One region of the Amycolatopsis coloradensis genome, then DNA from elsewhere that is predicted to be linked to it. Evidence: riboswitches for the same ligand, from Rfam matches in the RefSeq annotation. Region 1 holds a riboswitch; the other holds the start of a gene.
What was found. Region 1 has a riboswitch for S-adenosylmethionine ahead of LCL61_RS17070 (aminotransferase class V-fold PLP-dependent enzyme). Riboswitches for the same ligand answer to the same signal wherever they lie in the genome.
Positions count from the first base shown of each region.

Region 2: it holds a riboswitch for S-adenosylmethionine, as region 1 does, so the genes downstream of both, LCL61_RS12555 (methionine ABC transporter ATP-binding protein) here and LCL61_RS17070 (aminotransferase class V-fold PLP-dependent enzyme) in region 1, are expected to answer to the same signal.

Region 1 is NZ_CP150484.1:3,569,427-3,574,079, reverse strand. It holds gene LCL61_RS17075 (hypothetical protein) at 1-314, opposite strand, end outside; gene LCL61_RS17070 (aminotransferase class V-fold PLP-dependent enzyme) at 334-1,698, opposite strand; SAM riboswitch class IV at 1,731-1,845, opposite strand; gene LCL61_RS17065 (M23 family metallopeptidase) at 1,974-2,654, opposite strand; gene LCL61_RS17060 (potassium/proton antiporter) at 2,795-4,273, opposite strand; gene LCL61_RS17055 (winged helix-turn-helix domain-containing protein) at 4,386-4,653, opposite strand, start outside.
Region 2 is NZ_CP150484.1:2,650,260-2,654,912, forward strand. It holds gene LCL61_RS12545 (GNAT family protein) at 1-533, opposite strand, end outside; gene rsmA (16S rRNA (adenine(1518)-N(6)/adenine(1519)-N(6))-dimethyltransferase RsmA) at 574-1,410, shown strand; SAM riboswitch class I at 1,656-1,746, shown strand; gene LCL61_RS12555 (methionine ABC transporter ATP-binding protein) at 1,959-2,969, shown strand; gene LCL61_RS12560 (4-(cytidine 5'-diphospho)-2-C-methyl-D-erythritol kinase) at 3,090-4,055, shown strand; gene LCL61_RS12565 (ABC-F family ATP-binding cassette domain-containing protein) at 4,123-4,653, shown strand, end outside.

The DNA.
Region 1 (4,653 bases):
CGGATGACGTAGAACAGCACCGTGCCGAGGTAGACCGCGAGAACGGCGAACAGCCAGTCGTCGTTCCGGCCGGCGATGTCGAACGACATGTCCAGCGCGGCCGCGTTCTCGCGGCTCATCTCGACCCCGCGCAAGGATCCGAAAACCCCACCATCACCGACACCGTAAAGATTCTGGGTCAGGAACTGCTGTTCACCGGCGGGCGCGTAGGCGAACCAGCCCCCGGACCACATCCCGCCGAAGGCCACCACGATCAGCTGAGCGAAACCCAGCAACGCCAGCGGAAACCAGTAACGCGGTCGTTCGTTCCCCATGCCGGGTGAGGGTAGTGGGTCAGGCGCAGAACGGGGGAAGTTCGCGCGGATCGTTCTCCGGCACCCAGCGGCCCTCCGGCTTCTCGTACTGCCAGCGCGCGCCGCGGGCGACGATCTGGCGCAGCGCCAGGACGATCCGGTCCACGTGCTCGGTGGTGCTGCCGAGGCCGAGGCTGACCCGCACGGCCTGCTGCCCCGTCGAACCGGCCGCGGCGATCAGCCGCTTCGTCGCCACGTGCGCGCAGAACGCGCCGTCCCGCACGCCGATGCCGTACTCCGCGGACAGCACCGCGGCGAGCCAGCCCGGGTCGAAGCCGTCGACGACGAAGCTGAGCGTGCCGACCCGGTCGACCGGCGCGTCGAACAGCCGCAGTTCGGCGAAACCGGGGATGGCGGCGAGGCCTCGACGCAGCCGCGCCAGCAGTTCCTCCTCGTGGGCGACGATCCCGTCCCAGTTCGCGGCCAGGGTCTCGCAGGCGACACCGAGCGCGTAGACGCCGACGGTGTTGGGCGAACCGGCTTCGTGCCGCTCGGCGCCGGAATTCCAGACCACGCCGAGGTTTCCGGAGTCACGGGTGACGAGCTTCGTCGCGCCGCCACCGGCGAGGTACGGATGAGCCGCGCGCAGCCAGTCGGCGCGGCCGATCAGCGCGCCGGCACCGAAAGGCGCGTACAGCTTGTGCCCCGACAGCGCGACGTAGTCGACGTCGAGATCGCGGATCGAGATCTTGCGGTGCGGCGCGAGCTGCGCCGCGTCGAGCGCGATCCGGGCGCCGTGCCGCCGCGCGACGGTCGCGATCTCCTTGACCGGCAACAGTTCCCCGGTCACGTTGGACGCTCCGGTGAGCACCACCAGGCGCGGGCCCTGCGGGCAGTCCGCGAGCGCTTCGTCCACGGCGGACACCGCGGCGAGGCGGGTCCGAGGGGTTTCGATCCGGCGGACGTTCGGTCCCTTCCACGGCAGCAGCGCGGCGTGGTGCTCGGTGTCGAACACGATGACCGACGTGTGCTTCGGCAGGCTGCGCGCGAGAAGGTTGAAGGAATCGGTGGTGTTGCGGGTGAACACGACGGTGTCGGTCGACCGCGCGTCGACGAAGCCGCGCAGGATTCCGCGCGTGCGTTCGTAAAGCTTGGTCGAGACCTGCGAGGCGAACCCGGCGCCGCGGTGCACGCTGGCGTACCAGGGCAGGAATTCGTCGACCGCGGCACGCACCTTGTCCAGACAGGGGGCGCTCGCCGCGTGATCGAGATTGGCGTAGCCGATGTCGCCGCCGGTGACCAGCGGGACCCGCAGATCGGCGCACGCGACCGTCGGGATTTGGTGCGTGGCAACGGTTTCAGCGACTTCAGCGGGAGCGCTGGTGCGTTCGAGAGCGAGAGTCATCGTCATCCTCCGGGTCAGGGGACCCGACGAGGATCCCGCGCTTGCCCGTCGCACCACGCGACGAGCCAGGTCCTCACCCGGGGCACCCCACCGCGGTAGGAGGGTTGCCGGTCAGCTAGCCGGGGCTTGACGCTGACACTCGTGACCTACGAACGAAGTTAGCGGACGGGCGGGCGATCGGGCCAGCCCTCGTCCGCATCTTGAGACGCCGCTCACGTGCTCCGCAAGCGGGAAGTACCGTTGCCCGGCGCCGCGCCGCGCCGGGCAACGGCAGGTCAGACCCGGAATCGTCCGGGCAGCGGGATGGTCGCGCGGGAGGAGACCTCGGTCGCGGTGCCCGAGTACTGATCGGTGCCCGCGGCGAACTGCCAGCCGCCGAAGGTCTTGCCGTCGACGGCTTCGCCGTAGGCCTCGGCGACCTTGGTCGAGACCTCGTCGTAGGACAGGCCGTTCCAGTTGCCCGCGCCGACCCCGAAGTCGCGCGAATCGCCGCTCTGCGCCGCAGCCGTGGGCAGGGTCCACAGGGTGAAGTGCACGTGGGCGCCGGTGCTGCTGCCACCACAGGGCAGCGCGTTGCCGGTCCGGCCGAGGGCGTCGCCGGGGGCGACCTTCTGGCCGTCGGTGACCGAAATGCCCTCCAGGTGGTAGTACCCGGTCCGCCAGCCGCCGTCGTGGTCGACGGTCACCCAGTCGCCGCCGGAGCAGTGCTGGATCCGGACCGTGCCCGCCAGCGGGGCGCGAACGGTCCTGTCCCCGGGGCTGAAGTCGATGGCGTTCTTCACTCCGGACCTCCCGTTGTCCGAGTGGATCCCCGCGGAATAGACCCGCTGACCGCCCTCGAACGGCAACCCGAACGCCGGGAACGCGTCCTTGGCCGTCGCCGGCGTCGAAAGGACCACCCCGATCAGAACGGCTGCAGTACCCAGACCGGCGAACCGGACAGGAAGCTTCGTCACTTTGCGTACTCCTTAACCGCGACACTCACCCATTCGATGGAGTCAATTGCGGGGAAGGTATTCCAAAAGGAGGGCAAAGGGGAGGGCCAGCGCACAGATTTCGGTGATCAATCGCCGAACAGCTGGTGCCGATCCGTGACCTACTGGCCGGATTCGCCCTTCCACCTGGCGAGGCGGCCTGCGCGGTCGACGGCCCGCAGGCGTCGTTCGGCCGCGTCACGGGCTTCAGCGGTGGTCACGACGAGTAACTGGTCGCGTTCCTGGAGCCTGGTGTTCTTGTTCGGTGTGAAGCCGGAGCCGTCTCGGACGAGGAGGCTGATCGTCGCCCCCACCGGCAGCCGCAGTTCGGCCAGGTACACGCCGTGCATCTTCGATCCCGCGTGGATCCGGACCTGCAGGAGTTCCGCGCCCATCTCGTCGAGCGGCGCGGAGTCGACGTCGATCTCGTGCGCCTCGGCGTGCTGGGCCAGCCCGAGGATTCTCGCGAGCGGGGTCAGCGTCGCCCCTTGGAGCAGCGTCAGCACGATGACCAGCACGAACACCGCGTCGACCAGCTGCTGCGCGCCCGGCACCCCGGACGACAGCGGGATCAGCGCGAGCACGATCGGGACCGCCCCGCGCAGCCCGGCCCAGGACAGGAACACCTGTTCTCGCCAGGGGATCTTGAACGGCAGCGCCGACAGCAGCACCGACAGCGGGCGGGCGAGCAGCAGCACGACCGCACCCGCGACCAGGCCCTGGACCAGGCTTTCGAAGATCCTGCTCGGCGAGGCGAACAGGCCGAGCAGCACGAACAGGCCGATCTGCGCGAGCCAGCCGAGCCCTTCGGCGAAGGACAGCGTGTCCGACCGGTGCGGCAGCTTCGAGTTCCCCAGCACCAGGGCCGCCACGTAGGTGGCGAGCAGGCCCGACGCGTGCGCGAGCTGCCCGCTCGAGTACGCCACGACGCACACCGCGACCGTGGCCAGCGGGTACAGACCGGTGGCGGGAAGCGCCGCCCGGCGCAGCGCGAACGCCCCGCCCCAGCCGAAGGCCAGGCCGATCACCAGTCCGGCGGCGAGTTCGTAGACCACCAGCAGCGGCAGCGACCAGTCGATGGTCGTCCCCTCGGCGAGCACGACGACGGCGATGTAGGCCGGGGCGTCGTTGATCCCCGACTCGATCTCCAGCGCGCCGACGAGCCGCTTGCCGATCCCGGCGGATCTCAGCACCGAGAAGACCGCGGCGGCGTCGGTCGAGGCCAGTACCGCGCCCCACAGCAACGCCATCCGCCAGTCCAGGCCCAGTAACCAGTGCAGGGCGGCGCCGGTGACCGCGATGCTCACCGCCACGGCCACTGTGGACAGTGCGATTCCGATGCCCAGCGAGGGTTTCACGGCCGACCACCGGGTGGTGAGGCCACCTTCGGACAGGATCATCACCAGCGCGGCGAGGCCGAGCGACTGGGTCAGCTCGGGGTTGTCGTACTGGATGCCGAACCCGGCTTCGCCGAGCAGGACCCCCATGCCCAGGTACAACAGCAGCGAAGGAAGGCCGACCCGGATCGACACCCGGACGGCGATCACGGCGACGAGCAGCACGGCCCCGCCGGTGCCGAGAATGAGCGGGAGTTGCTCCATGTCGCCTCCCGTTCCGGTCGCCGTGAGGGCTCCAGAATAGTGAGGCGGTGCTCGTCACTCGTCCGTGTACCGGCCGAGAACCGTCCGGACAGCCTGTGTTACAGACTGTCCATTACGGACTGCGCAGGGCCACCAGGTCGACGCCGAGTTCCGCGAACGGTTCTTCCGCCGCGGGCAGGACTTTCACCGCGCGGTTGCCCTCACGGGACAACCAGCCGGCGCTCACTCCGTGAGACAGTAACGCCGCGGGTACCCGGCCCGCCAAATGATCACGGCGGACTGTCCAATCCAGACAGTCGCGCAGCATCGGGCGGCGGCCGCCGTCGATCTCCACCCCGAGCGCGCCGAGTACCTCCCGGCCGCGATCGGTCAGCGTCAGG
Region 2 (4,653 bases), 920 kb from region 1:
ACCCCGTAGACGACGGCATCGTGGACGCCGCCGGACCAGCGCCGGGCGCGCCGGAACCGGCCTTCTTCGACGAACCCGAGCCGTCGCCCGACGGCGATCATTCCCGGGTTACCCGAGAACGTGGCGAAGTCCAGGCGGAGCGCGTCGGTGCGGGAGAACAAGTAGGTCGTCCACATGCGCAAGGCCTCGGTGCCGAATCCGCCGCCCCAGTACCGCTCGTCGTAGATGACCAACCCCATCCGTCGCCAGTCGGTCTGCCTGCTTTCCCAGTACCAGCTGACCCGGCCGATCAACCTTCCGTCGCTCAGGTCGCACACGGCGAGGCTGGCGCGGGGATCGGGCGGCTCGCTCTTGGGCGTGGTGAGTTCCCGTGCCGTGGATTCGGCAGCGGCAGTGGTCGGGGTGCCGAAGTAGGGGCCGTTCGTTTCGTGCCAAGGCCGCGCGGGATCGAGTAGGTCGCGAAGCGGCCCGAGGTCGGACGGGCGCCAGTCGCGCAGCCGGACTTTGTCACCATCGAGTACGACGTCGTCCACCGGCCAATCGTGGCTTACCGGGCCTGGTTACGATCGTCGGGTGACTGAACTGCTCGGTCCTGCGGAAATCAGGGCGCTGGCGGCCGAGCTGGACGTGCGTCCGACCAAGAAGCTCGGCCAGAACTTCGTGCACGATCCCAACACGGTGCGCCGCATCGTCGACCTCTCGGGGATCGGCGAAGGGGACGTCGTCCTGGAGGTCGGGCCGGGCCTCGGCTCGCTGACACTCGGGCTGCTCGCGACTGGCGCCGAGGTCGTCGCGGTCGAAATCGATCCTGTTCTGGCGGGGCGGCTGCCGAGCACCGTGGCCGAACGAGGTGGGGCCGAAAGGCTCACGGTCGTCGGCGCGGACGCGTTGCGGATCACCGCGGACGACCTGCCCGCACGGCCGACGGCGCTCGTCGCGAACCTGCCGTACAACGTCGCCGTTCCCGTCGTGCTCCACCTGCTCGCCGAACTGCCGTCGCTGACCAGTGGTCTCGTAATGGTTCAGACCGAGGTCGCGGACAGGATGGCGGCTGGTCCGGGAAGTCGGACTTACGGCGTACCCAGCGTCAAGCTCGCCTGGTACGGGAAGACGCGCAAGGTCGCGGCAGTGCCCAGGGCGGTGTTCTGGCCTGTTCCGAACGTCGACTCCGCCTTGGTCGCGTTCGAACGGGGCGACGTGGTGTCGTCCGTGGACCGAGAGCGGCTGTTCGCGGTGGTCGACGCCGCCTTCTCGCAAAGGCGGAAGACCTTGCGCGCCGCGTTGGCGTCGTGGGCCGGTTCCGCCGAACGCGCAGGGGAATTGCTCGAAAAGGCCGGCATCGACCCCAAGACCCGCGGGGAGCAGCTGGACGTTCATCAGTTCGCCCGGATCGCCGCGGCTGCCGGCTGATCACCTGCCACCCGTGTGACCGGAGCCGCGCGAACGGCGGCAGGTCAAGGCTGTGCGTCTGCGAGATCCACCTCTGGATTCGGCGTGGGCGGACTCGTCTTAGCAGGCAGCGCGCCTAGCGCGGATCTGAGATGCCAGTCGGCGTCTCAGAATATGAACAGCCAATCCTGTATGATGGACGCGACCAGACGTGTGATCTGCGCCTACGCGCTTGCTTTCATCCAGTGGGATCGGTTTTACTCAGTAGGCCATCCCGAGCGACTGAGAGACCTGGCTCGCCGAAGTCGCAGCAACCACCCTCCACAGGGCAGGTGCTACAGCCAGGACCGATGGAGGCTGTGCCTAATGAACAGGGTCACCCACCCGCTCCTGCTGACCAGGCGACGTGTCGTCGATGAAGGTCGCCGCACGGTAAGTGCGTGTCGACGCTCCACCGTTACTGCCTGAGTTCATTCCCTTATCTCTGAATCCGTCCGTTTCCCGGACGGTTACTCGGTGACGGTCGGCGCGCTCGAAAGAAGCAGCGCCCCATGTGCATGGAGCCTTTCGTGATCACTGTCGAAAACCTGTCCAAATCCTTTCCCCTCAACGGAAATCCCGTCGTCGCACTGCGCGATGTGAGCGTGGACATCCAAGCAGGCTCGCTGTTCGGAGTCGTCGGTCCGGCGGGCTCCGGCAAATCGACCCTCGCTCGTTGCATCGGTCTTCAGGAGCGTCCCGACCGCGGCGTCGTCCGTCTCGACGGCCTCAACACCGGGACACTCGACGGACGCCGGCTCCGCGAAATCCGGCGCCAGGTCGGAGTCGTGAGCACCAAGCCGGAATTGCTCGCCGAGCGCACCATCGCCGGCAACATCGCTTCGCCGCTCGAGCAGCTCGGCCTCGACGGGCCGCAGCGCCGCAACCGGGTCGGCAACCTGCTCGACCTGGTCGGGCTCACCCCCCGTGCGGGGCAGCGACCGGGCGACTTGTCCGCGGGGCAGCTGCGCCGCGTGGCCATCGCCAAGGCGCTGGCCGCCGGGCCGTCCGTGCTCCTGGCCGACGACCCGACCGCGGGCGTGCAGCCCGAGGAGTCCGGCGCGGTCCTGACCGTGCTCGACCGCGCGCGCGCCGAGCTCGGCGTCACCGTGCTGCTCACCACTCCCGATGCCGGCGTGGTCCGTCGTGTCTGCGACGACGTCGCGGTTCTGGAGGCCGGCGCGATCATCGAACGCGGAACCGTGCTCGACCTGGTCTCCGACCCGAACAGCCGGACCGCGCAGGCGCTGCTTCCCGCCATCGAAACCGGGCGGGCACAGGCCTCGAAGTACGACCGCGCGGTGGACGTCGTGCTCGTCGGCTTCGCCTCGGTCGGTGCGCTGCTGCCGGAGGCCGCCGGTCGCTTCGACGTCGAACTCGCCACCATCGGGGGCGGCCTGACCCGGATCGGCGACACGCCGGTCGGCCGGTTCCGCGTCGGGGTGCGTGGTGAGCGCGCGGACGCCGCGCTCGCCTGGATCGCCGAACGTGGCGGTCACGTGACCCACCCGGTCCGCGGTCCGCAGGGTGTCGCCGCCTGATTTCTCCGCGAACGGGCCGCTCAGGACGAACTTCGTCCGGGGCGGCCCGTTCGCGTCCGACCCGTCCGTTCTCTTTCTCCTGGTGACAGCACAAGTGGAGCGGCCACGTAGGCTTGACGCGTGCTCGCCGTCGTACCGCCCCCAGTGACCGTCAGGGTTCCCGCCAAGGTCAACCTGCACCTGTCGGTCGGTGACGTACGCCCGGACGGTTACCACGAGCTGGTGACCGTGTTCCAGGCGCTTTCCCTGACCGACGAGGTGACCGTCGCGGTCACCGAGGACCCCGGCGTCGAGGTCTACGGCGAAGGTGAAGGTTCCGTACCGACAGGAGCCAACAACCTGGCCTGGAAGGCGGCGCAGGCGTTGGCGGCCCACGTCGGCAAGGCGGACGGCGAGTCCAAGGTCAGAGTCGTGTTGCGCAAAGGCATCCCGGTCGCGGGCGGGATGGCCGGTGGCAGTGCCGACGCGGCCGCGACGCTGGTGGGGCTCGCGTCGCTTTGGAAGCTCGACATCTCCCGGGACGAACTGGCGGGTATCGCCGCGAAGCTCGGTAGTGATGTACCTTTCGCGCTCTACGGCGGGACAGCGCTGGGCACCGGCCGAGGCGAGCAGCTGGTGCCTGTCTTGTCGAGGCACACCTTCCACTGGGTCCTGGCCTTCGACCAGCGTGGGCTTTCGACTCCACGGGTGTTCGGCGAGCTGGACAAGTTGCGTGAAGAGGGCAGCCCGCCGCGAATCGGCTCGCACACTCCGGTGGTGGAGGCGCTGGCATCCGGCGACCCGCGGCAGCTGGCGCTGCTTCTCGGCAATGACCTGCAGGCGGCCGCTGTCTCGTTGCGTCCGGGGCTGCGCCGCACATTGAGGGCGGGAGTCAACGCGGGTGCGCTCGCCGGCACCGTGTCCGGATCCGGGCCGACCTGTGCGTTCCTGTGCGCGGACGCCCAGTCGGCCGTCGAGGTGGCCGCGGAGCTGTCCGGCGCGGGTGTCTGTCGCACGGTGCGCGTCGCGCACGGGCCGGTCCCCGGAGCCCGGCTGGTCGGCGGAGACGACGCGCCGCGGCCGTCGCCGCCTCGGGTGCACGCATGAGGGTGTCCGAAATGGACACCGACTAATTCGTTCGTGGTGCGAGCTTTTGGAAAGGATCGGCTGAGGCATGGCCAACTTGGTCAACCTGGAGTCGGTGAGCAAGTCCTTCGGGGTGCGCCCGCTGCTCGACGGTGTTTCGCTCGGTGTGGCGGAGGGGCAGCGTATCGGTGTCGTCGGTCTCAACGGGGGCGGGAAGACGACGCTGCTGGAGGTCCTCGCGGGGATCAGCGAGCCGGACGCGGGACGTGTCAGTCAAGTCCGGGGTCTGCGGATGGCGGTGGTCACCCAGCGGACCGAACTTCCCGACGGCAGCACGGTCGGAGACGTCGTGCTCGAGCGCTACGGCGCGGAGCACGAGTGGGCCGCTGACGCGCGCGTCCGGTCCATTATGGATGGTTTGGGCATCACCGCTCTCGGTATCGAGAAGGCGACGGCGAACCTGTCAGGTGGCGAACGGCGCCGTGTCGCGTTGGCGGCCGCCCTCACCGGTGAACTGGACCTCGTCGTCCTCGACGAGCCCACCAACCACCTCGACGTGGAAGGTGTGCGCTGGCTCGCGGATCACCTGCTCAACCGCAAGATCGCGGTCGTGGTCGTC